2 regions of the Bacillus sp. NPDC094077 genome follow, and region 2 is predicted to be linked to the other one. Evidence: a T-box and tRNA genes for the amino acid it is inferred to sense, from the RefSeq annotation. Region 2 holds a T-box; the other holds one or more tRNA genes.
The links. A T-box is a leader RNA that pairs with one kind of tRNA and senses whether it is charged. The one in region 2 lies ahead of alaS (alanine--tRNA ligase), so its partner is inferred to be a tRNA-Ala.
Positions count from the first base shown of each region.

Region 1 (6,060 bases), on a different contig from region 2:
GTCTGAATCTGAACCGCGAAACGGCTCTTGAATGTTTAAAAGAAATAAAAAAAGAAAAGTAAATATACATTAAATTTAACATAAGTTAAATATAGATTCCATTGATTTTCTTTGACTTTTAAAGTAGAGACTGATTCTCTCTTTTGAGTCTAACTCCTATGTATTACGTATCTATCCATACGGTAAATGAAATTATTACGGTTTAGCTTGTATAATAACAAATTTAGATCAATGAACCCTACGCATAATTGTTGTGTAAGTAATTGATAATCCTCTTTCTCCTATTATTTTCATCAAATTACGAAAAACCAAATTGTAACACAGGTACCACCTTACCACTAATAAGAATAGTTGAGACTAATAATCTTTACGCTTGAATAGGTTTTAGATCAGTGAGTATGGAACGCTATCAAAAAAACAGTACATATCGCAATCTTGCACGTCAGCGATACCAGAAATGGACTTCGCCTTTGGTAGCAAGAATCCCGCTGGCGTTAGTCAGCTGGCCCCTTTAGGGGTGGGAGTGTCAAACCTGCTATAGTTAAAAATTGTTTAGTAAACTAATTTATTTTCCCATTAAATATATCCTATAAATCTTATATGAAATTTATAGTACAGGTACTAATTTCCACACAACTTCTTCTTTACCTAAATAGGTCATTGTAAGAGGACCATACATTGGTGATTCAATATTCTCATATTTAAGGTATCCACCTTCTGCTTGAAGAGTATATCCTCCCTCCACAGGAGTTATCGTCCAATAAGCTGCATTTTCCTCCCCACCAAAATATACACTATCATCCGATGTACTAAACCAATAAGAAATAGGTCCTTTTATCCAATTCACAGAGTCCTCAATACGATATTTCTTGTTTTCTTCAGAAAAATGCAACTTCATAGGATCTCCTTGTGAGCCAACAAGTACATGAATACGAGCACCAAAGAGCAAACGGAAACGCAACCCTTTTGTTGGTGAATCTGCTGGAACTATATAATAGTTTTTACTTGTATCAATCCTATCTCCTACTTCGTTTACTGAATCAGATGATACGGATGCACTTGCCTTCTCTATTGGGGAAAATCCTAACAATGTAACTAAAACCAGAAAGGATAGTAATAATCCTTTAAATTTCACAAAAACACGTCCTTTCATACTTAAATATTATAGCGATAAAAACATTTTGAGAACATAAAAGCCTACTAGTACTAGTTTATTATTAATTACTTATTCACGTATTATCATTTAAACAAGTTATATTTAAAACTTATATAAACTTTAAGACGCGGGTACTAATTTCCACACAACTTTTTCTTTACCTAAGCGGGCAAATGTAACAGGACCATACAGTGGCGATTCACCATCTTTATAACCAAGGTATCCACTTCCTGCTTGCAGTATATATCCTCCTTCTACAGGAGTTATTGTCCAATCGGCCGCGTATTGTTCACCCAAAATAAGATGTAAGCTACTATCTATAAAATAATAAACAAGTCCTTTCACAGGCAGCGGATAAAGCATTCCAATGTGGTATTTCTTTTTTTCTTCAGAAAAAAAGAATTTCATAGGAGTTCCTGAGGGTTCTTCCACTGTATTACCTAGTGAATTAACTACTACAGATGGTGAAAAATTTAAAGACGGAAGAGAATGTAATCCTCTTGTTGGTAAATCTGCTGGAACTATATAATAATTTTTACTTGTGTCAATTTGATTTGCTACTTCATTTAATGGATTAGATGATACAGAGGCACTTGCTTTTTCTATTGGTAAAAATCCTAACAATATAACTAAAACCAAGAAAGATATTAATGCTCCTTTACTCTTCATAGAATCACCCCCTTTAAAATACTTAACTTATATAATAACGAAAAATCCTAATATTAAGAAAATTAATTGTAAAATTTAGCATAATTCTTGTTCAACTATTTTGTTGCGAATACTATAATTAACACATTTATCGCTGTAAAAGCCTATTCAATTACATTAGTAAGGATTCAAAATCTTAATAGGACAAATTTAACCATGCTTAATAACATACATTATTCATGACCATTGTAAAAATTATTCTTTTGGGGTCTTTCAATGAAATAAATCCATCGTGTTTGACTTATAGGTGTAGTAGTGTAAAGTGTGGTTGTTTAAGTAATTAGTACAATATATAAATGACTGAGGAGTTACAAAGAAAAGTTTCCATATACAACTATTCCCAAAGGGTATTGGGATATAAGGTGACAGTTGGATTCGAACCAACATAAAAGGGTATGCTAACCTTGTACCATTCCTAATTGGCATGCCACCATATGAAAAATATTGATATACTAGAATAAAAGGCGACAATCGGATTTGAACCGATGATACAGGTTTTGCAGACCTGGGCCTTACCACTTGGCTATGCCGCCATATAATTCTCTATAAAAGAGAATTAACACTTTGTTTTACGATTAAAACAATGTTAAATATCATATCAATTAACCATTAATTCTGAATAAACGGATTCCACACCACATTATAACATTGTTTATTTAATTTAGTAAATGAAATTACTGATTTTTCAAATATAAAAATTATTTATAGGAAGCCCTCGACATTTTGTCTTCTGTGCCTATTGAAATTTCATAGCCTCCCCTAGACAAATAAGAGACGAGGCATGTGACTTCAACGTACAAATATGTGTTTTATTATATGCATCATAAGTTGATCCTACTAAAATAGTGAACGGAAATTAGATATTACAGGATTCTCTTCCCCCTATAGATAGGGATAGTCCAATATTGTTATAAATCATCTAATTCTCTAAATTAAAGTTTTCTATTTAGCATATTCAAGGATTTTAGATTCCTATTTTTAGGCCAACAGATATACACCCTAAATATAGAATGAATATCTAATAAAATAATTTTGCACCTTGATAACACCCAATACCTTTTCTATCAAATAGCTTTTCTTTAAATGCTATAGGATTAGTATAATAAACGATACCTATGACAACTTGGATTCAAGTACAAATCTTTTAGTGTTAATATGTTCTCTTTTTTTATTTTAAGTCCTTGATTATCTATACTTAGGCATGATCATTGGATCAGGATATGTGTTCATCTGATTTGGTAAAAACGCAGCTATAGCAGCTGGAACTGTCTCTATATAGATATCGTCTGAACCCGCGCCAGTTACAACCTGTTTTAATTCATTTTCATCAACTACACTAGTCAATCCACCAGTATTCCACTTTTGTTTTCGCATTTCATCTGATTTTTTTCTTCTAAACATTTGATATCCATCCTTTTTTTATAATTTTTTAGTTTGAATTTAAGTACGTAGAAAATATTTAAGATATTTCTCTTTTAAATTGCTACTTTATATATATTTAAAGCCTAAATGTTAAATTTATAGTTTGTATTGGTATGCATGATTATTTATGATTCCTCTATATAATTTTTTAGGAAACCGCACTTGAGAAATAGATCTCAAGCGCGATTTAAATTAATTAGCATCTTTTTTTCTTTGAGGCATAAAGGTAGTAACAAATGCGACAAGAGCTATCCCTAGGCCTAATCTTTCAGGAATGTCAATATTTAACCCGTTATTCCATTGATATATAAAGGAAGCCAAGATTAAAAGGGTAACTACCCCACTTGCATATCTGATTAAATTACGGTCTTTTTTTGTTTGAACTTTCATATCTATCCCTCTTTCTTTTTTATTAGATTCATAAATATATATGCTTAATTTGCTAGTAACTTGTAATCTGGTTCTATATCCTTGAAGAAGGAAGAGTAATAACCAGCTTTTAGCATTAACTCTTTATGAGTACCCGATTCTATAATAGTTCCTTTATCCATCACAATTATTAAATCTGCATTCATTACTGTAGTAAGTCGATGTGCAATAACAACCCTTGTACATTTTATTTCATTGAGATAATCATCTACCTTCTTCTCATTCAGATGATCTAATGAACTTGTTGCTTCATCTAATACTAAAATGGATGGTTTATGAACTAAAGCTCTCGCAAGTGCAATACGTTGTCGCTGTCCTCCTGAAATATTGAATCCCATCTCAGATATGAACGTATTATATTGCATAGGCATCTTCATAATGTCATCATGTATTTGTGCTACCTTAGCAGCTTCAACGACTTCTTCTATCGAGATATCCTTATCATAAATTGCAATATTTTCAAAAATAGTCTTATTAAATAGTGTAACGTCCTGAGGAACTACACCAATTTGACGTCTCAATGATGATTTTTCGATATTACTTAAATCCACATCATCATAATATATTTTCCCCTCACTCGGATTATGCAATCCCAATAGTAGACGGGACATGGTACTCTTTCCAGCACCAGATTCTCCAATAATCGCTACTTTTTGGCCCGGTTTAATTTCTAAATTAATATTTTCAACAGACATTGGACTATATTTTGTATATTGATAACTTACATCTTCAAAACGTATACGACCTTCAAGATTAGTTATCTCTTTCATATCCGGAGTTTGTTCTTCTTTTGGTGCATCTAATACATCTTGTACCCTTCTTAAATACGTACCAGTTACAAAGAAAGAATTAAACATTTGAACAATTGACTGACTTAGTCCAAAAAATTGATTGGAAATAGCATGAAAAGCTACTAGATTTCCTAATGTCAACTGATTGTTTAAAATTAAATATGCACCAAGCCATAGAGTGAATAAGGGGGCTAAATTCCCAATAGAACTACTTACTGATTGAATATAATTATTAAGATTTTGCTTCTTTCTATAAGCTTTTAGCAGCTTTTTAAAATTTTTATTCCATCGAGTAAATATTTTATCCTCGATTCCAGCTGTTTTAACATTGAATATTCCATACAAAGTCTCCGTTTGAATACTTTGAACTTCACTATTCGCCATAATTTCTTCTTGGCTAACCTCTTTTACTTTAGAGCGTGTAGCAATTAATAAAACTGCGTTAAGTGCTGTGAACACTAAAACAGATACCGTTAAAATTGGTGATTTAATTATCATGAAAACAAATATTACAATTAGTAACCCAACATCTAATATACCCTTAATAAGGTTTGATCCAATCATATCCCGAATTATTCTTAGACTATTTACCCTAAATAGGAGATCTCCAAATTTTCTTAAGAGGAAAAAATGATAAGGTAAATGAAGTAAATGATTAATAAATTTACTCATCATTTGTTTATCTAAAAAGTTCTCCATTACAATTACAACCTTACCTCTAACTATATTGAATAGAAATTGGAATCCCACCACAAATACTATTGATATTAAAAAGATATTTAACAAATTAAAATTTTGAGGTGAAATAACATGATCTATTAAATATTGTATTAGAAGGGGTATACCTAAAGTGAATAACTGTAACACAAAGGACAGTAAGACTAAATTTATTAATAGGGATGGTCTCTCTTTCAATATATTAATATATGGTAACCATAAGCTTTTAGGCTTCTTCTTAACAAACCTTTCACCTGGTACGCATGTCATAACATATTTTGAAAAATCCCTTTCGAACTCTTCCTTTTTTACCTTATTTCTTCCCACAGCGGGATCAACAATTATTACTCCATGTTCAGCTACTTCCTCTAGTACTACATAATGTTTTTCCTTCCAATAAATAATGCAAGGGAGTGGGACTTTATATAACTCATCATATTCTTGAATTTTAAAACAATTTGCTTCGTATCCTAATCCCTCAGCTAGATGCTTTAAATGAAATAGTGACGTTCCATCTCTACCATTACCAATCCTTTCATACATATCATGAAAAGATACGGTACTATTATGATATTCGGTAATCATCGCTATACAACAAAAACCACATTCAGTCTGTTGGGCTTGTTCTATAAATGGTACCTTTTTCTTAAACATCAACTAGGCTCCTTTCTATATAATTTGTTGTACTTAAAATATAAATGCTTCCTAATGTTAATAACAATTAGTAAAATAGGATCAAAAAAACGGCAAATTAATGCTTATTTTTTTGATCCTATTTTACTAATACAAAAAAATTTAGAGTTAAATTCCTTCTAGATATGGAGTTTAATAATAAAC
Region 1 covers NZ_JBNNUF010000025.1:19,906-25,965, forward strand. The annotation lists partial or broken gene ACQKNR_RS27605 (IS6 family transposase) at 232-339, opposite strand; gene ACQKNR_RS27610 (hypothetical protein) at 608-1,135, opposite strand; gene ACQKNR_RS27615 (hypothetical protein) at 1,277-1,825, opposite strand; tRNA gene ACQKNR_RS27620 (tRNA-Ala) at 2,225-2,296, opposite strand; tRNA gene ACQKNR_RS27625 (tRNA-Cys) at 2,327-2,397, opposite strand; gene ACQKNR_RS27630 (hypothetical protein) at 3,050-3,265, opposite strand; gene ACQKNR_RS27635 (hypothetical protein) at 3,479-3,676, opposite strand; gene ACQKNR_RS27640 (peptidase domain-containing ABC transporter) at 3,721-5,877, opposite strand.
Region 1: it encodes a tRNA-Ala, which carries the amino acid that the T-box ahead of alaS (alanine--tRNA ligase) is inferred to sense. The anticodon was not compared.

Region 2 (24,404 bases):
CATATCTTTTTTATTATGCGTCACAGCGTTTAATAGGCGAAACGGGGTACCAGTACTTCCTGCAATTGCGCTAGCGATTGATGTTTTTCCTGTACCTGGAGGACCATATAAAATCATAGATTGAAAATGATTTGCTTGGACCATTCGCCATAAAATCTTTCCTTCACCAACTAAATGCTGTTGCCCGATAATTTCTTGAATATTTGTAGGGCGCATTCGATGTGCGAGTGGTTGTTTCATCTTGACCGTCTCCCTTAATGTATAATCTCATTCTATCGTATCATTTTTTTTAATGGAATTTGAAATAGGATGCTGTTTTGTGGGAAAAATGAATATGAATATTTTCATTTTTCTTTCAATTGTAATAATTTCCGAGTTTTTCAATATGATTTTATGTTATCATTTTGATACACAAGTTGAAATTTCTTATAATACTATATTATGCTATAATTTCATAGGATTTTAAATTGTGTTCTTTTATAAAGTGAAACTTTAATCAGTGGGGGTTTTGTTCATCCCCCACTGATTATTAGTTGAACCAATCGGGCGTTTACGGGCAGTTGATCTCCCACCTAACTTCGTTGCTCCAGCCTAATTTTGAGGTGGGAGTTTTACTGCCCGCAAATAGCGGGCTAAATAAGATATAACCAATAGAAGTGAAAATTTGAAAAGAGGTGCAAAATAGATGAAGATTTCAACGAAAGGCCGCTACGGCTTAACAATTATGATCGATCTTGCAAAAAAATTTGGTGAAGGTCCAATTTCATTAAAATCAATTGCGCAGGCACATGACTTATCGGAACATTACTTAGAGCAATTAATTTCACCACTTCGTAACGCTCGTCTTGTAAAGAGTACGCGAGGTGCATACGGTGGATATGTATTATCTGATCAACCAGCTAATATTACAGCTGGGGATGTAATTCGTGTACTAGAGGGTCCGATTAGTGTTGTAGAAATGATAGAAGAAGAAGAACCAGCACAACGCCAATTATGGATGCGTGTTCGTGATGCGGTGCAAGAAGTGTTAGATAGCACAACTTTAGAAGATTTAGTACGTTATGAGGAAGAAAATCACGGGGGCTATATGTTTTACATTTAATTCCTTGTGAAACGATTTGGAAAGAAGGAGATTTAATGGAACGCATTTACTTAGATCATGCTGCGACATCTCCGACTCACCCAGAAGTGGTCGAAAAGATGATTCCATATATGACAGAAGTATTTGGAAACCCGTCTAGTATTCACTTTTATGGACGTCAAGCGCGTCATGCAGTAGATGAGGCGAGACGCGTGTGTGCAAGAAGCATTCATGCTAACCCGAATGAAATTATATTCACGAGCGGTGGTACAGAAGCTGATAATTTAGCGCTTATAGGTGTGGCACGTGCCAACCGTCATAAAGGTAATCACATTATAACAACACAAATTGAACATCATGCGATTTTGCATACGTGTGAATTGCTAGAGCGTGAAGGGTTTGAAGTGACCTATTTACCTGTAGATGAAACGGGGCGTGTTCAAGTTTCTGACATACAAAAGGCATTAACAGAAGAAACAATTCTTGTATCTATTATGTTTGGGAATAATGAAGTAGGGACGATGCAATCAATTGCGGAAATAGGAAAGCTGCTAAAAGAGCATCCAGCTTATTTCCATACAGATGCGGTACAAGCTTACGGTTTAGTAGAAATAGATGTGAAAGAATTTGGTATTGATTTATTATCGATTTCAGCTCATAAAATTAACGGACCAAAAGGTGTAGGGTTCCTATACGCTGGTGCAAATGTGAAATTTGAACCGTTATTAACGGGCGGAGAGCAAGAAAGAAAACGTCGTGCTGGTACTGAAAATGTACCTAGTATTGCTGGACTTCAGCATGCAATTCTTTTAGCTGAAAAAACTCGTGAGCAAAAAAATGCCCAATATGAAGAGTTTAAAGATATAATGGTATCTGTCTTCAAAAATGAAGGCATTACTTTCGAGGTAAACGGAAGCTTGGAATATCGTTTACCACATGTGTTGAATATAAGTTTTACAGGAATGAATATTGAACCATTCCTTGTGAACTTAGACTTAGCTGGCATTGCAGTATCAAGTGGTTCTGCTTGTACAGCTGGTTCGATTGATCCATCACATGTATTAGTGGCGATGTTCGGAAAAGACTCCGATCAAATACGTTCATCCGTACGCTTTAGTTTTGGTCTTGGAAATACGAAAGAGCAAATTGAAAAAGCGGCGTACGAAACAGTGAAAATCGTGAAGCGATTAACACAAAATTAGCATGGGAGGTGACATGATGAACAAACTACCTCACGAAACACGCGTTGTCATCGGGATGTCCGGTGGCGTCGATTCATCTGTAGCAGCTCTTTTATTAAAAGAGCAAGGTTATGATGTAATCGGAATTTTTATGAAAAACTGGGATGATACAGATGAGAATGGTGTCTGCACAGCAACGGAAGATTACAATGACGTAATTGAAGTGTGTAACCAAATCGGTATTCCGTATTATGCAGTAAACTTTGAAAAACAATACTGGGATAAAGTATTTACGTACTTTTTAGATGAGTACCGAGCTGGTCGTACACCAAACCCAGATGTAATGTGTAATAAAGAAATTAAATTTAAAGCATTTTTAGAGCATGCAATTGCGCTTGGTGCTGATTATGTAGCGACAGGCCATTATGCACGCGTTGCTTATATGGACGGCGAATATAAAATGCTTCGCGGTGTTGATGACAATAAAGACCAGACGTATTTCTTAAATCAATTAAGCCAAGAGCAATTATCAAAAACAATGTTCCCGTTAGGTGAATTAAAGAAACCACAAATTCGTGAAATGGCGAAAGAAGCTGGTTTAGCGACAGCGGCGAAAAAAGATAGTACTGGTATTTGCTTCATTGGTGAGCGTAACTTTAAAGATTTCTTAAGTAATTATTTACCAGCGCAACCAGGTGTGATGCAAACGTTATCTGGTGAAGTGAAAGGAAAGCATGACGGTTTAATGTATTATACAATTGGACAACGTCATGGCCTTGGTATTGGTGGTAACGGTGATCCATGGTTTGCTGTTGGGAAAAACTTGAAAGGAAACATTTTATATGTTGATCAAGGATTCCATAACGAACTTTTATATGGTGATGAAGTTATTGCTACGAATGTCGGCTGGGTAAGTAATGAAGCGAAAGAAAAAGAATTTAAGTGCACAGCGAAATTCCGTTATCGTCAAGAAGACAATAAAGTAACGGTTCAAATCGTTGATGAAAATACAGTTCGTATTCTTTGTGACGAGCCAATTCGTGCAATTACACCAGGACAAGCAGTTGTCTTCTATGATGGAGATGAGTGCTTAGGCGGTGCTACAATTGATGAAGTATACCGTAGTGGTAAGAAATTGGATTATTTAGGATAAAACGAGAAGCCTCTGCCGATTAGCGGTTAGAGGTTTCTTTTACATAAGGCGAATTTTCGTTCGCTTGGAAAATACATTCTTTGTTATAATTTGTTGTAGAGGTGAAGGGCATGTCAAACAAACTTGAAACAGGTATTCAATATATGCAAGAAGGAAACTGGGAAGAAGCAGCAAAAAAATTTACGGAAGCAATCGAAGAAAGTCCGAAAGATCCGCTTGGATACATTAATTTTGCGAATTTATTAGATGTACTAGGTGATAGTGAGCGAGCAATTTTATTTTATAAGCGTGCATTAGAGTTAGATGATAAATCTGCGGCTGCTTATTATGGATTAGGAAACGTATATTACGGTCAAGAGCAATTTGCAGAGGCGAAAGCTGTATTTGAACAAGCGATGCAAGCTGGCTTACAATCGGCTGATGTAACATTTATGCTAGGTATCACGCATGTGCAGCTTGGAAATGATCGTCTTGCACTGCCGTTTTTACAAAGAGCAACAGAATTGGATGACGCAGATGTAGAAGCTGTATTCCAATGTGGACTTTGCTTCGCACGACTAGAACATATCCAAGAGGCAAAACCTTATTTTGAAAAGGTATTAGAAATGGATGAGGAGCATGCAGATGCGTATTATAATTTAGGTGTTGCGTACGTATTTGAAGAAAATAACGAGAAAGCTCTTGCCTTATTTAAGAAAGCAACTGAAATTCAACCAGACCACTTTTTAGCTGGTAATGGTATTCGTTTATTAGAGCAAGAAGCTGAATAAGACGAAAATATAGGTTAATGGGTAGTTATCCCTCATCTAAAGAAAAGAGGTGGGGGATGTACTGCTCATTAAAGTGAAAAGAGTCGGAAAGGAGAGGAAAGATGGGAAATCAACATGCAATGGATTTGTTTGAGGAAGAGAAAAAATTTATTAAAGCGCAAGTTCTTCATACCATTTTCCACAACGAAGAAAACCTCTATTCCGTTGTCAGTATGAAAGTCATTGAAACGAATGAAACGTACGATGAAAAAAAAGTAATGATAAACGGTCATTTTCCCCGCATGCATGAAGATGAAGTGTTTACATTGACAGGTCATTTTAAAGATCATCCAAAGTATGGAAAACAATATTTGGTTGAAACATTTAAAAAAGAATTGCCGCAAACAAAAGCAGGCATGGTGCAATATTTAGCGAGTGATTTATTTAAAGGGATAGGAAAGCGTACAGCTGAAAAAATTGTGGACCATCTCGGGGAACATGCTATTTCTAAAATTATGGATGACCCTGATGCGTTAAATGGTGTTGTTAATAAGCAAAAAGCACAGGAAATATATGAGACAATTGTTGAGCATCAAGGGTTAGAGAAAGTAATGAGCTTTTTAAATGGTTACGGTTTTGGAACGAAGCTTTCTATTAAAATTTATCAGCAATATAAAGAGATGACATTAGAAGTGATTCGTAATAATCCATATCAACTTATTGAAGAGGTTGATGGAATTGGGTTTGGAAGAGCGGATGATATAGGGCGTGCGTTAGGGATATCGGGTAATCACGATGATCGTGTACGTGCGGGATGTTTTTATACGTTAGAGAATGTTTCATTGCAACTCGGTCATGTTTATATGGGAAAAGATCAACTTGTAAGAGAAACGATGTCACTTTTGAACAATCAAGAAGGAAGAGTGACTGAGGAAGATATTATAGGTTGTATTGAAATGATGCAAAGTGAAGGGAAAGTCATCATAGAAGAAGAACGAGTGTATTTAGCATCGTTGTTCTACTCTGAAAAAGGTGTTGTAAAGTCTATTCGTCGACTTATGAATCAAGAAGAAACACCTTCATTTCCTGAAGCAGAAGTGTTAAAAACATTAGGTGAAATTGAAGAGCAGCTGAATGTACAGTATGCACCACTTCAGCAAGAAGCAATTCAAACGGCACTTCATAAGCCGATGATGTTATTAACGGGTGGGCCAGGAACAGGAAAAACAACTGTTATTAAAGGAATTGTTGAAATGTATGCATCATTGCACGGATTATCGTTAAATCCGAATGAATATAGTGATGATAATCCATTTCCAATATTATTAACGGCTCCAACAGGAAGAGCTGCGAAGCGAATGAGTGAATCAACAGGACTTCCGGCTTGCACCATTCATCGTTTGCTTGGCTGGACACCAGAAGGCTCTTTCCAGCGTAATGAAACGGATCCGGTTCAAGGAAAGTTACTCATTATTGATGAGTTTTCGATGGTTGATATTTGGCTTGCAAATCAGCTATTCAAGTCACTGCCGACGAACATTCAAGTTATCGTTGTAGGTGATGAAGATCAGTTGCCATCTGTAGGGCCTGGACAAGTGTTAAAAGATTTATTAAATGCAGGTGCAGTTCCGACAGTAAAGCTCACAGAAATTTATCGTCAAGCGGAAGGTTCATCTGTTATTCAACTTGCCCATGCAATAAAAGACGGCACGCTTCCGCCAGATTTAGCACAAAATAAAAAAGATCGTTCATTTATCAGCTGTACAGGGGCTCAAATTGTTGAGGTTGTAAAAAAGGTTTGTGAAAATGCTAAGACAAAAGGCTTTAGTGCAAGAGATGTACAAGTATTGGCACCGATGTACCGCGGGCCTGCTGGTATCAATGTGCTGAATGAAGCGTTGCAACAAGTATTTAATCCGAAAAGAGAAAAGAGTAAAGAAATTGCTTACGGTGATGTTGTATACCGAAGAGGTGACAAAGTACTGCAACTCGTCAATCAGCCAGAGAGCCAAGTGTTTAATGGTGATATCGGGGAAATTGTTTCGGTGTTTTATGCGAAAGAAAATGTTGAACAACAAGATATGATTATCGTTTCATTTGATGGAATTGAAGTCACGTATACAAAGCCGGATTTAAATCAAATTACACATGCATATTGCTGTTCGATTCATAAATCACAAGGTAGTGAATTTCCGATTGTTATTATGCCGATTGTAAAAAGTTACAACCGTATGTTACGTCGTAATTTAATTTACACTGGCATTACAAGAAGTAAGAAGTTCCTTATTATTTGCGGGGAGGAAGCGGCTTTCCAGTCCGGTGTAAATCGCCTTGATGATGCAATGCGTCAAACGACTTTAGCTAGTCGCTTGCAAGAATCGCAAGGAGAAGTGCAGATGGTAACGGTTAATGGTGAAGAAATGGACGTGGAAAACATTTCACCGTATGATTTTATGTAACAAGGTGAAATTATATAGTGAAACTTTCAAACGTATAACGTTGAAAGGCTCTAGCATGTATAAATGAATGCAGTTTGGACATAATGGCGAATAGAATCTGGGAGACTGTAAGGAGATGAAAGCCATATGTTCAGTTGTCCAAATTGCAAAGGGAAAGACATTGGAAAAATAGGTGTCAACCAATTTTACTGCTGGAATTGTTATATCGAATTATCGGTTTCAAAGGGGAAAATCCATACGCATCAAGTAGAGGAAGATGGTTCGTTAAGCTCTCTTGATGATTTATTTGATGAGAACGAAAGAACGATCGGATAACGAAAAGGGGGATTTACTTTGAATCTACGCAATTCATTAATCGCATTAGGTGTTGGAGCTGCAGCATATCAATATGCTCGTAAGCAAGATGTATTTTCAAAACGCAATATAAAAAAGGCGCGTAAGATGATTAAGTCTTATTTATAATCATTTCGATAAAGTGAAAAACTCCCTTATTGATGAGGGAGTTTTTTTACGTGCCCATATGCAAATAAAAAAGTCCGATTTCCGAGAAAAGATAAGATAGACCGTAACATCCGACGCCAAGCATTCCATAATGCCATAATTGCTTCGCTCGTTCTTTTCGTGAGGAACGAATAAAGAAACCTTTCCAAATACCACATCCGATACAAATCCATTCAAGAATCATAAAAAGTGCAGATAATATAAGCATAAATAAGACCATTATTAGCCCTCCTGATTATATTTTTATGTTTTGCATTCTCAGGGGTGGTTGTCCTTATTATGTTAAATATATGTACGTCTTTAAAAAACAGTATGGTCTGTATGAAAAGATTTTAAAAGTTTTGCACATAACCTACCCTATTTATTTTCAAAATAAAGGTGGAGGAGGTTTTTCGTGTGAAGAATCTTAAAATCATTTGGATATATCGTTTAGGGTTATTGTTACTTGTTTTTCTTTGTTTGCTTGTCTTTTTAAAAATTAAGCCGCTATGGGCACCGATTATTTTTGTATTTAAAGTCGCAATCACACCGTTTCTTATTGCGTGTTTTATTGCTTATTTATTGCATCCTTTAATTGAAAAAATTCATAAAGAGGGAATGCCTCGTACGCTTGCTATTTTGCTCATTTACATTCTATTCTTTGGCGGAATTGGTTATGGGATTTATAAAGGAATACCAGTTGTTATTAAGCAGTTACAAGAAATTAATGAACAGTTTCCGCAACTTACAAAAATGTACGATTCTTGGATGGATGGCGTTACAGAACAAACAGCGAATTTCCCATCGTTTATTCATGAAAAGGTGAAACAAATTTTTGTTGGTGTAGAAATGAAGATTCAAGCTCTTTTAAATAAAGTGATGAGTACAGCTCGTGGTGTGCTGGATTCATTGCTCATTATTTTCTTAATTCCGTTCATTGTATTTTACATATTAAAAGATTACGGTGAGTTTTATCATATCTTTTGGAAACTAGTCCCAAGTAAATGGCGAAGTACGGGGCAAATGCTTGCGAAAGAAATTGATAAGTCACTTGGAAGTTATATTCGAGGACAGTTGTTTGTTTGCTTAGTATTAGGAGGGGTATCTGCTCTTTCTTTTTGGTTTATCGGTATGAAATATCCATTACTGCTTGGCATTATTATTGGGGTGACGGATATAATCCCATACTTCGGTCCTATTTTAGGAGCGATTCCGACATTAATGATTGCAGCAACGGTATCAACGAGTTTACTCGTTAAGGCGGGAATTACGATTGCGATTTTGCAATTCGTTGAAAGTAATATTTTATCTCCTTATATCGTAGGTAAGTCGCTTCGTATGCATCCTGTTATTATTATGCTTGCATTACTAGTAGGGGGAGAAGTTGCAGGAATTGTAGGGTTATTAATATCAGTTCCGATTTTAGCGGTTATTCGTACAGTCATTGTTCATGTAAGACCTCTGTGGAAAAAAGAAGATGTGTAAATACGGAAGCCCTCTATTTACGAAATAGAGGGCTAATCATATATTTATTTAGAGAGTTGCTCGTGTATCTTTTGAACGAGGGAGCTCACATCATTTGTTTGAATATGTTTTATTTTTTTCCATTCTGTATCATACATAAATACAATTTGATTACTGAAAAGACGTTTCTGTTCTTTTAGGTTAGAAATTTTTGCGAAAGAGTACTCTTCAAATATTGGATTCTGACTTACATCTGGTCCGTAAAAAAAGAGCCTTTTGTTCGTTAAAATTAACAGTCCTGGCCTTGCGATGGAACGATATATAAATATATCTAGTGAACATGCTGCGTAAAACAATATTGTTTCGTCAGTTGTTAATATATTTTTAGCTTTGTTCAATAAGGTTGTCATAGTGATCGCTCCTTTAGTGTTAATAATTCAATTATAACAAATGATGTAATATTTAGAAAAATGTATAGAGATATTTTTATGAGGATATTCCCATTTAGTAATAAATGCATAATATATTGAAAGGCTGTTAAGAATGAATAGTAGAATAACTATGGTTAATAAGCAATTGATACAATATAAATGATTATCTACATTGACAAACTTAAGAGAATTCTATTATATTTAGTCATATAATACATTAAATCAATGACGGAACAAGTACGTTACAGTCCATTTGTAGAGAGAAGCTTCCACTGGCTGAAAGAAGCTTTAAATGAAGGGTAACAGAAAGCTAATCCTGAGAGCAGCTAATCACTGCCGTCTTGCCACGTTACGGCACCATGAGGTGATGAATTGATTGTTATTATAATCAATTCATAATTAGGGTGGTATCGCGAGTTAACTCTCGTCCCTTTTATAGGGGCGGGAGTTTTTTATATTTAAGGAGGAAAATACAATGAAACAACTAACAGGCGCACAAATTCGTCAAATGTTTTTAGACTTTTTCCAAGAAAAAGGACATGCAGTAGAACCTAGTGCATCACTAGTTCCACATGAAGATCCATCTCTTCTATGGATTAATAGTGGTGTAGCAACATTAAAAAAATATTTTGATGGCCGTGTAATCCCGCAAAACCCACGTATTACAAATGCACAAAAATCAATTCGTACAAACGATATTGAAAACGTTGGGAAAACAGCTCGTCATCATACATTCTTTGAAATGTTAGGGAACTTCTCAATCGGTGATTACTTCAAAGAAGAAGCAATTACTTGGGCTTGGGAATTCTTAACGAGCGACAAATGGATCGGATTCGATAAAGAATTACTATCAGTTACAATCCATCCAGAAGATGAAGAAGCATTCACAATTTGGAATGAGAAAATGGGTGTTCCAAAAGAGCGCATCATCCGTTTAGAAGAAAACTTCTGGGATATCGGTGAAGGACCAAGTGGACCGAATACAGAGATTTTCTATGACCGCGGGGAAGCTTACGGTAATGACTTTAGTGACCCAGAATTATATCCAGGCGGAGAAAACGAGCGTTACTTAGAAGTATGGAACCTTGTATTCTCTCAATTTAACCATAATCCAGACGGTTCATATACGCCGCTTCCTAAGAAAAACATCGATACAGGGATGGGTCTAGAGCGTATGACATCTATCGTTCAAGATGTGCCTACAAACTTTGATACAGACCTATTCATGCCGATGATTGGTGCAACAGAAACAATTTCTGGTGAGAAGTATCGCAATGGTGACTTAGAAAAAGATATGGCGTTTAAAGTAATTGCTGACCACATCCGTACAGTAACATTCGCTGTTGGTGACGGTGCTCTTCCATCTAACGAAGGCCGTGGTTATGTATTACGTCGTTTATTACGCCGCGCTGTTCGTTATTCGAAGAAATTAAACATCAACCGTCCATTCATGTTTGAATTAGTACCGGTTGTTGGAGAAGTAATGAAAGACTTCTATCCAGAAGTACTTGAAAAGAAAGATTTCATCGCAAAAGTTGTGAAAAACGAAGAAGAGCGTTTCCATGAAACACTTCATGATGGTGAAGCAATTTTAGCTGAAGTAATTGCAAAAGCGAAAGAAGAAAAAACAACTGTTATTTCTGGCGTAGATGCGTTCCGTCTATATGACACATACGGTTTCCCAATTGAATTAACAGAAGAATATGCAGAAGAAGCTGGTATGACAGTTGATCATGAAGGCTTTGAAAATGAAATGGAAAAACAACGTGAGCGCGCACGTGCTGCTCGTCAAGACGTTGATTCTATGCAAGTTCAAGGTGGTGTCCTTGGAGAAGTTAAAGTAGCAAGTGAATTCGTTGGTTACGGTACAGTTGCAACAGAAAGTAACGTTGTTGCACTTGTGAAAAACGGTGAATACACAGATAGCTTACAAGCTGGTGAAGAAGGACAATTAATGCTTGATGTAACACCATTCTATGCTGAGAGCGGTGGACAAATTGCAGACCGTGGTTACCTTCTCGCTGACGGTGTAAAAGTTCTTGTGAAAGACGTACAAAAGGCACCAAACGGCCAAAACTTACACAAAGTAGCTGTAGAAGAAGGTACATTAACGAAAGATGCGGCTGTGAAAGCTATTATTGATACAAAGAATCGTAGTAGCGTTGTGAAAAATCATACAGCAACTCACTTACTACACCAAGCATTAAAAGACGTACTTGGAACGCATGTTAACCAAGCTGGTTCTCTTGTAACTTCTGAACGTTTACGTTTTGACTTCTCTCACTTCGGTCAAGTACAAGCTGACGAATTAGAAAAAATTGAGCGTATCGTAAACGAGAAAATTTGGGAAAGTATTGATGTTGAGATTTCTCAAAAAGCAATCGAAGAAGCGAAAGAAATGGGCGCAATGGCATTATTCGGTGAAAAATACGGAGATGTTGTACGCGTTGTACAAGTAGGTGATTACAGCTTGGAGCTTTGTGGTGGTTGTCACGTTGATAACACAGCTTCTATCGGTATTTTCAAAATTGTTGCTGAGTCTGGTATCGGTGCAGGAACGCGTCGTATTGAGGCGGTAACTGGTAAGTCTGCATACGAATTAATGAACGATCAAGTAGGTTTATTAAAAGAAGCAGCAGGAAAAATGAAAACAAATCCGAAAGATATTTTAACAAGAGTTGATGGTTTATTTGCTGAAGTAAAACAACTTCAAAAAGAAAATGAATCTCTTGCTGCAAAATTAAGCAATATCGAAGCTGGAAACTTAACGGATTCAGTCATGACAGTTGATGGCGTAAACGTATTAGCAGCGAAAGTAAATGTTGCAGATATGAACAACTTACGTACAATGATGGATGACCTTAAAAATAAATTAGAGTCAGCAGTTGTTGTATTAGCATCTGTAAATGATGATAAAGTGAATATTTTAGCAGGCGTAACGAAAGACTTAATTAGTCAAGGTTACCATGCTGGTAAACTTGTGAAAGAAGTAGCTTCTCGTTGTGGCGGCGGCGGTGGCGGCCGTCCTGATATGGCGCAAGCAGGCGGTAAAAACCCAGCTCAAGTTGAAGAAGCTTTAGCATTTGTACAAGAGTACGTTAAATCTGTTTCAAAATAAAGAGATAGTAGTGTACAATGGTAGGGAGAGGAGAAGTTCTTCTCCCTATACTTACTATATAAGTGAGGTGCTTGAAATGGACGGTTTTGATAAAACAATGAAGTTTAGCATTCAAGATGAAAAACAGAGTGTCCATGTAAATGATGTACTTTTAACTGTGTATGATGCACTTCAAGAAAAAGGCTATAATCCGATTAACCAAATCGTCGGTTATTTATTAAGTGGAGACCCAGCATACATACCTCGCCATAAAGATGCTCGAAGCATCATTCGCAAGCTTGAGCGTGATGAGTTAATTGAAGAGCTTGTGAAGTCTTACTTGAAACATCATCGTGAGGAGTAGTTTATGCGGATATTAGGTTTAGATGTTGGTACAAAAACAGTCGGCGTTGCAATTAGCGATGAAATGGGCTGGACAGCACAAGGACTGGAAACAATCAAGATTAACGAAGAACGAGGTCAATTTGGTTTTGATCGTATTTCTGAGTTAGTAAAACAGTACGATGTGGACAAAATAGTAGTAGGTTTACCTAAAAATATGAATGGTACAATTGGCCCGCGTGGTGAAGCTTGCCAACAATTTGCAGAAAACCTACGAGAGCTGTTACAATTAGACGTTGTAATGTGGGACGAGCGTTTGTCAACAATGGCAGCGGAACGTCTACTCATTTCAGCTGACGTAAGTCGTAAGAAGCGAAAACAGGTAATCGACAAGATGGCTGCAGTCGTAATCTTACAAGGATTTTTAGATAGTAAATAAGAGGTGACCAAAATGGAAGAAAATCAAATTACAATTGTAGACGAAAAAGGTAACGAACATTTATGTGAAATTATTTTCACTTTTGATGCTGAAAAATTTGGCAAAAAATCATACGTAGTCTTCTCTCCAATCGGTGAAGTAGACGAAGATGGAGACCAAATTTATGATGCAATGGCTTATGAGCAAAATGAAGAAGAGGGCGGAACTTTACTTCCAATCGAATCTGAAGAAGAGTGGGAAATGGTACAAGAAATGTTCAACACTCTTGCTGATGAGCAAGATGCAGAATAATAAGTACTGAAAAGATGGACGACATACAGTCCATCTTTTTTTGTATTTATATGTAAAATGAAAGATTTTTTGTCGAAACTACGCAATCCTTTGTAGTATAATGAGACGGATTGTAGAAAAATAAAATGGCTATTAAAAGAGCTAAGCGGATTTGTTGTGGTTTTCCATCATGCTGTATAGAAACATATACATATGGTCTACAATTGAATAAGGAGGAAGAGTTTTGGTAGAGAATCAAGTGAAAAAGAAGCGTAGACGCATTTTTTTATTTTCGATTATTGCACTGCTCTTAGTTTGTGGTTCAGTCTATGCGTATATTTCATCGGCGTTAGGGCCGGTTGATAGCGGGAATAAAAAAGAGATTGAAGTAGAGATTCCTAAGGGTTCCTCTACAAGTAAAATTGGTGAGATTTTAGAAGAAAAAGGTGCTGTGAAAAACGGTACAGTCTTTAGTTTTTATGCAAAAGCTAAATCGAAAAATTTACAAGCTGGTACATATTTATTAAATCCTTCCATGGGTGCTGAAGATGTCATGGAACAAATGTCATCTGGTAATGTACATCGTCCAGCTCTTTATAAAGTGACGATAAAAGAAGGAGCACAAGTAACCGAAATTGCAGAAGCGATTGCGGCAGAATTAAAGTGGAATAAAGATGATGTTGTGCGTCAATTAAACGATAAAGCATTCGTTCAAAAAATGCAGCAAAAGTATCCGAAGTTATTAACGGATAAAATCTTTGATAGCAATATTAAATATCCATTAGAAGGTTACTTATATCCTGCGACATATTCGTTCTATAAGAAAGATACGACGTTAGAGGAAATTGTAATTCCAATGCTTGATAAAACGAACGCAATCATTGTTCAAAACGAGGCGAAAATAAAAGCAAAGAACTGGGATGTTCACCAGCTTTTAACATTGTCTTCACTTATTGAAGAAGAGGCAACTGGTTTTACAGATCGCCAAAAGATATCTAGTGTCTTCTATAATCGTTTAGCAAAAGGTATGCCGCTTCAAACGGATCCAACGGTATTATACGCACTTGGAAAGCATAAACAACGTGTATTATACGAAGATTTAAAGGTAAACTCACCGTACAATACGTATGTTGTGAAAGGATTGCCAGTAGGGCCGATTGCGAACTCGGGTAAACATTCAGTGGAAGCTGCGTTAGAACCTGCACAAACAGATTATTATTATTTCTTAGCTGCACCAAGTGGTGAAGTGTACTATGCGAAAACATTGGAAGAGCATAATGCATTAAAGCAAAAATATATTACGAAAAAACAGTGAAATGGGGAGGGATAGCGAAAAAGGTCGCACATCCCTCTTTTTTGTGGTAAAATATATCGGGTTAAAAACTGGCAGAAGAATCGTTTTTAATATCAAAACGGGACGTACAAGCTAAGGGTGAAGCTGGCTTGTATTTTTATTGCATTCTATGTGTGAAAAGACGTCATAGAGGCACTTCTCCATGTAAATAAGGAGGACCATTTATGGAGGATGCAGTTAACGAGTACCTATTATCATTTATTGATCCAAAAGATAAATTAATTCTTGAAATGGAAGAATATGCAACAGAAAATCATGTGCCGATTATGGATCGACTTGGAATGGAATTTATGCTGCAATTTTTACGTTTAATTGGACCAAAAAGCATTTTAGAGCTTGGTACAGCAATTGGCTATTCTAGTATTCGTATGATGCAAGCTATTCCAAATTCACGTATTGTGACAGTTGAGCGCAATCGTGATCGATATGAAAAAGCACTTGAATATATAGAACGTTCCCCAGTAAAAGAACGTATTGCAGTTATATACGGTGATGCGTTAGAGACGGGCGAACAAGTAAAAGAACACGGAACATTTGACGTTATTTTTATTGATGCAGCAAAAGGACAATATCGTCGCTTTTTTGACTTATATGAACCGTTATTAAATCCTGGTGGCGTAATTATTTCAGATAATGTTATGTACCATGGTCTTGTAACGACAAAAGAGAAAATTGAAAACAGACGTACACGTGGTTTAATCCGTCGTATTAAGACGTACAATGAATGGCTTATGAACCATGAAGGATATGATACAACGATTTTCCCAATTGGTGATGGAGTAGCTGTTAGTAAAAAGAGAGGGTGACCAAGGTATGAAGAAACCTGAATTGTTAGTAACGCCAAGAGCGGTGGCGGATATCGAACCTCTTGCGAAAGCAGGAGCAGATGCGGTAATGATCGGTGAGCAAAAGTTTGGTTTACGTTTAGCAGGGGAATTTTCACGTGAAGATGTAAAACAAGCTGTTAAAATTGCGCATGAAAATGGTGTGAAAGTATACGTAGCAATGAACGCTATGTTCCACAACGATAAAGTAGAAGAATTAACAGATTACGTTGCATTTTTAAACGAATTACATGTAGATGCAATTGTCTTCGGAGATCCAGCGGTATTAATGGCTGTTCGTGAAGTAGCGCCAAATATGCAGTTGCACTGGAATACAGAAACAACAGCAACAAACTGGTTCACTTGTAACTATTGGGGTCAAAGGGGGGCGAAGCGCGCTGTATTAGCTCGTGAGCTTAGCTTAGATGAAATTGTTGATTTAAAAGAAAATGCTGAAGTGGAACTTGAAGTACAAATTCACGGTATGACTTGTATGTTCCAATCGAAGCGTTCGTTAGTAGGAAACTACTTTGAGTATCAAGGACGTAATCTTGATATTGAAAAGAAAAAATATGAAGAGAATATGTTTTTATATGACCCAGAGCGTAACAATAAATATCCAATCTATGAAGATGAAAATGGTACTCACATTATGAGTCCGAACGATATTTGTTTCATCGATGAATTAGAGGAACTAATCGATGCTGAAGTCGATAGCTTAAAAATCGATGGAGTACTAAAAAGCTCTGAATACATTATTGAAGTAACGAAGAAATATCGTCAAGCGATTGATTTATGTGTGGAAGATCGTGATGCGTATTATGACGTGAAAGATGATCTATATAAAGAAATAGAAGAAATGCAACCAGTAAATCGTCCGTTAGATACAGGATTCTTCTTTAAAGAAACGGTTTACTAAACGAGGAGGGTGTAGGAAATGACTGTACAAGAAATTTCACGAGTGATCGATGGCAAACGCGTTATTGTGAAGAAGCCTGAACTGTTAATCCCTGCGGGTAACTTAGAAAAATTAAAAGTAGCTATCCATTATGGGGCAGATGCTGTATATTTAGGTGGACAAGAATTTGGTCTTCGTTCGAACGCAGGTAACTTTACGCTAGAAGAAATGGCAGAAGGCGTTGAGTTCGCAAAGAAATATGGAGCAAAAATATACGTAACTACAAATATCTTTGCACATAATGAAAATATGGACGGGCTAGAGGAATATTTAAAAGGGATTGAAAAAGCTGGCGTAACGGGAATTATCGTTGCCGATCCGCTTATTATTGAGACGTGTAAACGTGTAGCGCCTTCTGTTGAGGTGCATTTAAGTACACAACAATCACTATCCAACTGGAAAGCAGCACAGTATTGGAAAGAAGAAGGTTTACATCGTCTTGTATTAGCTCGTGAAGCAAGCTATGAAGAGATGAAAGAAATTAAAGAAAAAGTGGATATTGAAATTGAAGCATTCGTCCATGGTGCAATGTGTATCGCATATTCAGGAAGATGTACATTAAGTAACCATATGACAGCGCGTGACTCTAACCGTGGTGGTTGTTGTCAATCTTGTCGCTGGGACTATGATTTAGTTCAAACGGTATCACAACATAAAGATGCAAAAGAGCTTCCTCTATTCCAAGAAGAAGATGCTCATTTTGCGATGAGTCCAAAAGATTTAAATTTAATTTTATCAATTCCGAAAATGATTGAAATTGGAATTGACAGCTTGAAAGTTGAAGGACGTATGAAATCTATCCATTACGTAGCGACTGTAGCAACTGTATATCGTAAAGTAATTGATGCGTATTGTGCGGATCCTGATAATTTTGAGTTTAAACAAGAATGGTTAGATGAGCTTGATAAATGTGCAAATCGTGATACAGCTCCTGCATTCTTTGAAGGGGTTCCAGGACATCAAGAGCAAATGTTTGGAAATCATAGTAAGAAAACAACGTATGATTTTGCTGGTTTAGTGTTAGATTATAATGAAGAAACGGGCATTGTAACGATTGAGCAACGTAATCATTTCAAACCAGGACATGAAGTTGAGTTCTTTGGACCAGAAATAGAAAACTTTACGCAGACGGTGGAGAAAATTTGGGATGAGGATGGAAACGAATTAGATGCAGCGAGACATCCGTTGCAAATCGTGAAATTCAAAGTGGATCAACCAGTGTATGTGAATAATATGATGCGCAAAAGCATACTTCAATAAGAAAGAGTGGTAGTCGAATGGGGACGAATAAGCCTGTTGTAATTGGAATTGCTGGTGGTTCAGGATCAGGTAAAACGAGTGTAACGAAAGCGATTTTTGACCATTTTCAAGGTCATTCTATTTTAATCTTAGAGCAAGATTATTATTATAAAGATCAAAGCCATTTACCAATGGAAGAACGTTTAAAAACAAATTATGATCATCCGCTTGCGTTTGATAATGATCTGTTAATTGAACATTTGCAGCAGTTGCTTGCATATGAGCAAATTGATAAGCCTGTATATGACTATACATTGCATACGCGTTCAGAAGAAATTATTCCAGTTGAGCCGAAAGATGTAATCATTTTAGAAGGAATTCTTATTTTAGAAGACCCACGTCTTTGTGAGTTAATGGACATTAAGCTATTCGTTGATACAGATGCGGATCTTCGTATTCTGCGCCGCATGCAGCGTGATATTAAAGAGCGCGGTCGTACGATGGATTCAGTTATTGATCAATACGTAAGTGTTGTACGTCCAATGCACAATCAATTTATTGAGCCTTCTAAGAAATTTGCGGATATTATTATCCCTGAAGGTGGACAAAACCACGTTGCGATTGATATTATGGTGACAAAAATTGCAACAATTCTTGAACAAAAAGTAAATTTGTAATAGCATAGTAAAAGATATACGATAGGAAGGGATTTTTTCCCTTCCTATCGAATACAATGAAACATGCAACCTCATCTATATATAGGTGAGGGCATATTTATATCAACTTTCCATACATATCTTCTTTATATAAAGAAGAATTGGAAATACGGGGTTGTATGTGACAACTCCGCTAGTGCAAGGGTACTAGAAACCTTCGCTAACAATGGAAGCGGAGGAGTTTTCATATGGAACTCCTCTTTTTTCGGGGGATTGGTATATAAAAGGAGTGGAAAATATGTCAACAGAAAAAACATACCCTATGACGCAAGAGGGTAAGCAAAAACTAGAGAACGAACTTGAGCAATTAAAAACAGTAAGACGTAAAGAAGTAGTAGAACGTATTAAAATCGCACGTAGCTTCGGAGACCTTTCTGAGAACTCTGAGTACGATGCGGCAAAAGATGAGCAAGCGTTCGTAGAAGGACGTATTACACAATTAGAAAATATGATTCGCAACGCAGTTATCATCCAAGATAATGGCGAAGAATCTACTGTTGTTACATTAGGTAAAACAGTAACATTTAAAGAGTTACCAGATGGAGATGAAGAGGCTTACACAATCGTAGGTAGCGCGGAAGCTGACCCGTTTGAAGGAAGAATTTCTAACGATTCTCCAATCGCAAAAAGCTTATTAGGTAAGCAAATTGGTGAGAAAGTAGCAATCCAAACACCAGGTGGAGAAATGCAAGTAGAGATTATCTCTGTAAAATAATAAAAAAATCACTCGTGTAAAAACGAGTGATTTTTTTTATTTGTATAAAAGATTAAACACTCCGTCCAAACTACAATAGACGAGGTGTTTTTTTATGGAAATAAAACGGAGAATTACAATTGTTTTAATTTGTTTTATAGGTGTAATGTTTTTATTACTTTGTCGCTTAATCCAAATACAGATTATAGATACTGAATCATTTACTGATCGAAATATCAACTTGATTGAAAGAAGCGTTACGCAACGAACACAATCACTTACAGTAGATGATGGAAGAGGACATTTTATTGATCGGAATGGTAAAAAAATTGGTGAAGAGAAATACCCAGTTTTAATTATTTTTCCATTTTTACAAATAAAAAATGACATGTTAGAGAAAATTGCGCATATCATTGGTGTGTCGAGACAAGAGATTAAAAGACAAATGAAAGATAAAAAAAATGCAATTATATTGCAAAGGGAAAATGGGCCATTTCAATTGGCACGAGAGCAGATGGAAAAGGTGAATCAATTAAATGTATTAGGTATTGTAGCAGCTGAAGTTCGATTAAAGCAAAACGGAGAGATAAATCATTTAATCGGTGAAGTGGGGGAGAATGAACGAGAATTTCAAAAGCGATATGGAGAAGTGAAAAAAATTTCAAAACAAACGCCAATTGGTATTTCCGGATTACAGCAATCATTTGATGAATTTTTATTGACTGATGGAGAGGCAAAAGTATTGTATCAAGTGGACCGGCAGGGAGAACCGATTTTCGGAAAGCAGGCGAAATACACTTCACCAGGAAATCCGTTCTATCCAGTTACGATTCAAACTACTTTACATAAAGAGTTGCAGCAAAAAGCAGAAGAGGTAATAGAATCCAGTGAAATAATGAAGGGAGGATTAGTATTACTTGATGTAAAGACAAATGAAATATTAGCGTTGGTCAGCAAACCATCTTTACAGGTGAAAAATGAAAAATTATATAAAGCTACACTTGAAAATCAAATGTTAACACCACATTTTCCTGGATCTGTTTTTAAAACAGTAGTTGCAGCTGCAACGATTGAGCAAAATGTAAAAGTGTTTAATCGTACATTTAATTGTAATAAAGATTTATATGGTGAAAAAGCCCCTCAAGTTATGATGGGGACACTCAGTTTTAAAGAAAGCTTTGCTAGAAGCTGTAACAGGACATTTTCAGAGTTAGGTAACGAGCTAATGCAAAAGGATAGGGATGTACTAGAAACGTACGTAGAAGCGTTAGGAGCCGCTGGAAAGATTGGTTGGAATGGTCCGGTATTTCATACATCTCGTTTCGAGCAAATGCCTGAGGAGAAGAGTGCTATTATTTGGGGGAGTGAAGAAAATAAAAATAGTAAGAAAGCGGTAGCGCAAACAGCAATTGGACAGAAAGATGTACGTATATCACCTCTAGCAATCGCAAATATGATGGCGACGATTGCTAGGAATGGAGAAAAGATGGAAGTGAAAGCTGTTGAAAAAATAGTGTATAAAAGTGGAAGTAACTTTTTTACATTTGAAAACCATAAATTAAATGGAAAACAGCTTTCTTATGAAACAGTGAAAACATTACAGGAGTTATTAAGAGGCGTTGTAACAGCAGAGAAAGGAACAGGAGCAGCATTCCGATCGTTACCACTAAGTGTCGCTGGAAAATCTGGGACGGCGCAAACAGGGAAAGGAACGAAGGTGAATCGCTGGTTTGCAGGCTATTTTCCATATGAAAATCCAAGATATGCTTTAGTTGTCGTTGATATAGAAACTGATAGCAATGTAAATAAAGTTACAACCATTTTCAAAGATATCGTAGAAGCAATCCATCAGTTAGAGAATGAAAAGTAATCTTGCAATTTATAGTGAAATTTATAGTGAAATGTTTTTATTTCATGAGAAAATATTATTGTAAATGTTCAACCTTTCTAGATTTAATGTTACAATAGCAAGTAGGAAAAACTGCATGGAGGTTTGAAGAATGGCAGGAGGATCTAGATTCCAACAGAAACAACAAAAACGTCGTCAAAACGGTGTTTTAAATATTGCAATCGCTATTGTATTAGTAGCAGTAGCTATTGTAGCATATCAATTGTTTGTTCCTGACACAAAAGAGCAAGCGTCTTCTAGTGATAAAAAGGTAGCTCAGCAAACAACAAAAGAAAATAAAGCTGAGAAAGCTAAAGGTAAAGAAGAGACGAAGAAGGACGAACAAGAGAAGACAGAGGCTAAGAAGAAGGAAGAAGAAGAGAAGCAAAAGGCTGAAGAAGAACAGAAGAAAGCTGAAGAAGAAGCGAAAGCTAACGAGAAAGTACCAGCTGAAAAAACACAGCCAAAGGCAACAGATGCTTATACGAAGCCTTCTTGGAAGCCAGTAGGTACAGAACAAGGTGCAACACCTGCGATGACGTTTAATAAAGGTACAGCAGATTGGAATGAGATGAATAAAGCGATTTCCGCTGCAATTGACGTTCCAGTAGAGCAATTAATTGTTCATAGAATCGGAAATAACGGTAAGAATAAAGCCTACGGTAATGTACAAGATAAGCAATCGGGTAAAAAGTATTATGTAAATATTGATTGGGTAGACAATGAGGGCTGGAAACCAGTGCTTGTTCAAACTCTAAACTAAAAAAGAGAAGCTCCTTGGGAGCTTCTCTTTTTTAGTTAGCGTAATTTCTTTAATTTAAAATGAACAACTGCGCTATAATACGGTCTTTTGCTTTCAGGATCCATAACCATTTGATGCGAGATGTGATGAACTTCAAGCATAAGTGCTTTATTATTATCGATTTGTTCACTAATTTTTCTTTCTAAAGAAGCTAAGTCTCCGGCTTCAAAAAATTCTATTTTATCTTCTAACATTTCAAAGGTAAATGACACGAAGATGCCCCCTCTCCTATGTAATCAACTACAGTGTAACAAAGAAAAGAAGGAAATACCATGTACATTTCAATTGACATTTTTGGAAAGAGGGAATATCATACTGATAAAACCGATAAGAAAAAGGGGAATTTTTATGGGTACAGAATTTAATGGTTTATTTGATGAGTGGGCTCATACGTACGACTCATTCGTACAAGGCGAAGATATACAATATAAAGAAGTTTTCGCCCATTATGAGGACATTTTAGAGGATGTAGTTAACAAGTCATTTGGTAACGTATTAGAATTTGGTGTTGGTACTGGCAATTTAACAAATAAATTATTACTTGCCGGTCGTACAGTTTACGGTATAGAGCCGTCGCGTGAAATGCGCATTATTGCAAAAGAGAAATTGCCAAAAGAGTTTTCTATTACAGAAGGTGATTTTCTTTCGTTTGAAGTTCCGAATTCAATTGATACCATTGTAAGCACCTATGCATTTCATCATTTAACAGATGATGAAAAAAATGTAGCTGTTGCGAAGTATAGTCAATTGCTAAACAAAGGTGGTAAAATAGTGTTTGCTGATACGATATTTGCAGATCAAGATGCATATGATAAAACTGTTGAAACAGCAAAACAAAGAGGATTTCACCAGTTAGCAAACGATTTGCAAACGGAATACTATACACGTATTCCGGTCATGCAGACTATATTTGAAAACAATGGCTTCCATGTAACGTTTACGAGATTAAATCATTTCGTTTGGGTAATGGAGGCAACTAAGCAATAGAAAGAGGGATTAGATTGAGAATTGCTGTAATTGGAGCAATGGAAGAAGAAGTACGTATTTTACGTGACAAATTAGAACAAGCAGAAACAGAAACGGTTGCAGGTTGTGAATTTACGAAAGGACTATTAGCAGGACACGAAGTAATCCTGTTAAAGTCTGGTATTGGTAAAGTAAATGCAGCGATGTCAACGACAATTTTATTAGAAAAATATAAGCCTGAAAAAGTAATTAATACTGGTTCAGCTGGTGGCTTCCATCATTCTCTAAATGTTGGTGATGTAGTTATTTCGACAGAAGTTCGTCACCATGACGTAGACGTAACAGCATTTAACTATGAATATGGTCAAGTACCAGGAATGCCGCCTGGATTTAAAGCTGATGAGGCATTAGTTGCATTAGCTGAAAAATGTATGCAAGCTGAAGAAAATATTCAAGTTGTAAAAGGTATGATTGCAACAGGTGATTCATTTATGAGTGATCCGAACCGCGTTGCAGCTATTCGTGATAAATTTGAAAATCTTTATGCAGTAGAAATGGAAGCGGCAGCTGTTGCACAAGTATGCCACCAATATGAAGTTCCGTTTGTGATCATTCGCGCACTTTCTGATATTGCTGGTAAAGAATCAAATGTTTCATTCGATCAATTTTTAGATCAAGCAGCTCTTCATTCTACAAACTTTATCGTAAAAGTACTAGAAGAGTTAAAGTAATGTAACAAAAAGGCAACTGTCTCATATAAAGAAAATACATACAGTTGCCTTTTCTTTATTGGCAAATAAGGGGGAGAACACGATGAATGTATATCGTGGAGTTCATGAGTTAATTGGTCATACACCAATTGTAGAAATTACTCGGTTTTCACTTCCAGAAGGGGTCCGTTTATTTGCGAAGCTTGAATTTTATAACCCAGGTGGAAGCGTTAAGGATCGTTTAGGAAGAGAATTAATCGAAGATGCGCTAGAAAAAGGGCTTGTTACCCAGGGCGGAACAATTATTGAACCGACTGCTGGAAATACTGGTATTGGACTGGCACTTGCAGCGTTAGAACATGATTTACGTGTTATTGTTTGTGTACCAGAGAAGTTTAGTATTGAAAAACAAGAATTAATGAAAGCATTAGGTGCAACAGTCGTGCATACACCGACTGAGCAAGGAATGACCGGAGCAATTGCAAAAGCAAAAGAGTTAGTAAATGAAATACCGAATTCATACTCTCCAAGTCAGTTTGCGAATGAAGCAAACCCGCGTGCTTATTTCAAAACACTAGGTCCTGAACTGTGGGATGCATTGAATGGAGAGATTAACATATTTGTTGCTGGAGCGGGAACCGGCGGTACATTTATGGGAACTGCATCTTATTTGAAAGAAAAAAATATAGATATTAAAACAGTTATTGTAGAACCAGAAGGATCTATTTTAAATGGTGGTAAAGCTGGTTCACATGAAACAGAAGGAATTGGTCTTGAATTCATTCCGCCATTTTTGAAAACATCTTATTTTGATGAAATTCATACGATTTCTGATCGAAATGCATTTTTACGAGTAAAAGAATTAGCGCAAAAAGAAGGCCTTCTCGTTGGGAGCTCTTCAGGAGCAGCATTTCATGCCAGCTTACTGGAGGCAGAAAAAGCAACACCAGGTACAAATATTGTAACGATTTTTCCTGATAGTAGTGAGCGCTATTTAAGTAAAGACATATACAAAGGATGGGAATAAAAAATGAGAGCAAAGACAAAGTTAATTCATGGTATTCGCATAGGAGAACCTTCAACTGGATCTGTAAACGTACCGATTTA
Region 2 covers NZ_JBNNUF010000001.1:862,235-886,638, reverse strand. The annotation lists gene ACQKNR_RS04650 (replication-associated recombination protein A) at 1-240, opposite strand, end outside; gene cymR (cysteine metabolism transcriptional regulator CymR) at 686-1,102, shown strand; gene ACQKNR_RS04640 (cysteine desulfurase family protein) at 1,138-2,283, shown strand; gene mnmA (tRNA 2-thiouridine(34) synthase MnmA) at 2,300-3,415, shown strand; gene ACQKNR_RS04630 (tetratricopeptide repeat protein) at 3,526-4,185, shown strand; gene recD2 (SF1B family DNA helicase RecD2) at 4,287-6,623, shown strand; gene ACQKNR_RS04620 (hypothetical protein) at 6,750-6,938, shown strand; gene ACQKNR_RS04615 (YrzQ family protein) at 6,957-7,085, shown strand; gene ACQKNR_RS04610 (hypothetical protein) at 7,132-7,344, opposite strand; gene ACQKNR_RS04605 (AI-2E family transporter) at 7,521-8,588, shown strand; gene ACQKNR_RS04600 (PH domain-containing protein) at 8,633-8,977, opposite strand; T-box leader at 9,215-9,433, shown strand; gene alaS (alanine--tRNA ligase) at 9,474-12,116, shown strand; gene ACQKNR_RS04590 (IreB family regulatory phosphoprotein) at 12,193-12,459, shown strand; gene ruvX (Holliday junction resolvase RuvX) at 12,463-12,876, shown strand; gene ACQKNR_RS04580 (DUF1292 domain-containing protein) at 12,889-13,167, shown strand; gene mltG (endolytic transglycosylase MltG) at 13,391-14,461, shown strand; gene ACQKNR_RS04570 (O-methyltransferase) at 14,665-15,306, shown strand; gene ACQKNR_RS04565 (peptidase U32 family protein) at 15,314-16,243, shown strand; gene ACQKNR_RS04560 (peptidase U32 family protein) at 16,262-17,542, shown strand; gene udk (uridine kinase) at 17,560-18,198, shown strand; gene greA (transcription elongation factor GreA) at 18,476-18,952, shown strand; gene ACQKNR_RS04545 (peptidoglycan D,D-transpeptidase FtsI family protein) at 19,047-20,801, shown strand; gene ACQKNR_RS04540 (YrrS family protein) at 20,932-21,582, shown strand; gene ACQKNR_RS04535 (YrzA family protein) at 21,618-21,833, opposite strand; gene ACQKNR_RS04530 (class I SAM-dependent DNA methyltransferase) at 21,970-22,608, shown strand; gene mtnN (5'-methylthioadenosine/S-adenosylhomocysteine nucleosidase) at 22,623-23,318, shown strand; gene ACQKNR_RS04520 (O-acetylserine dependent cystathionine beta-synthase) at 23,401-24,324, shown strand; gene ACQKNR_RS04515 (bifunctional cystathionine gamma-lyase/homocysteine desulfhydrase) at 24,328-24,404, shown strand, end outside.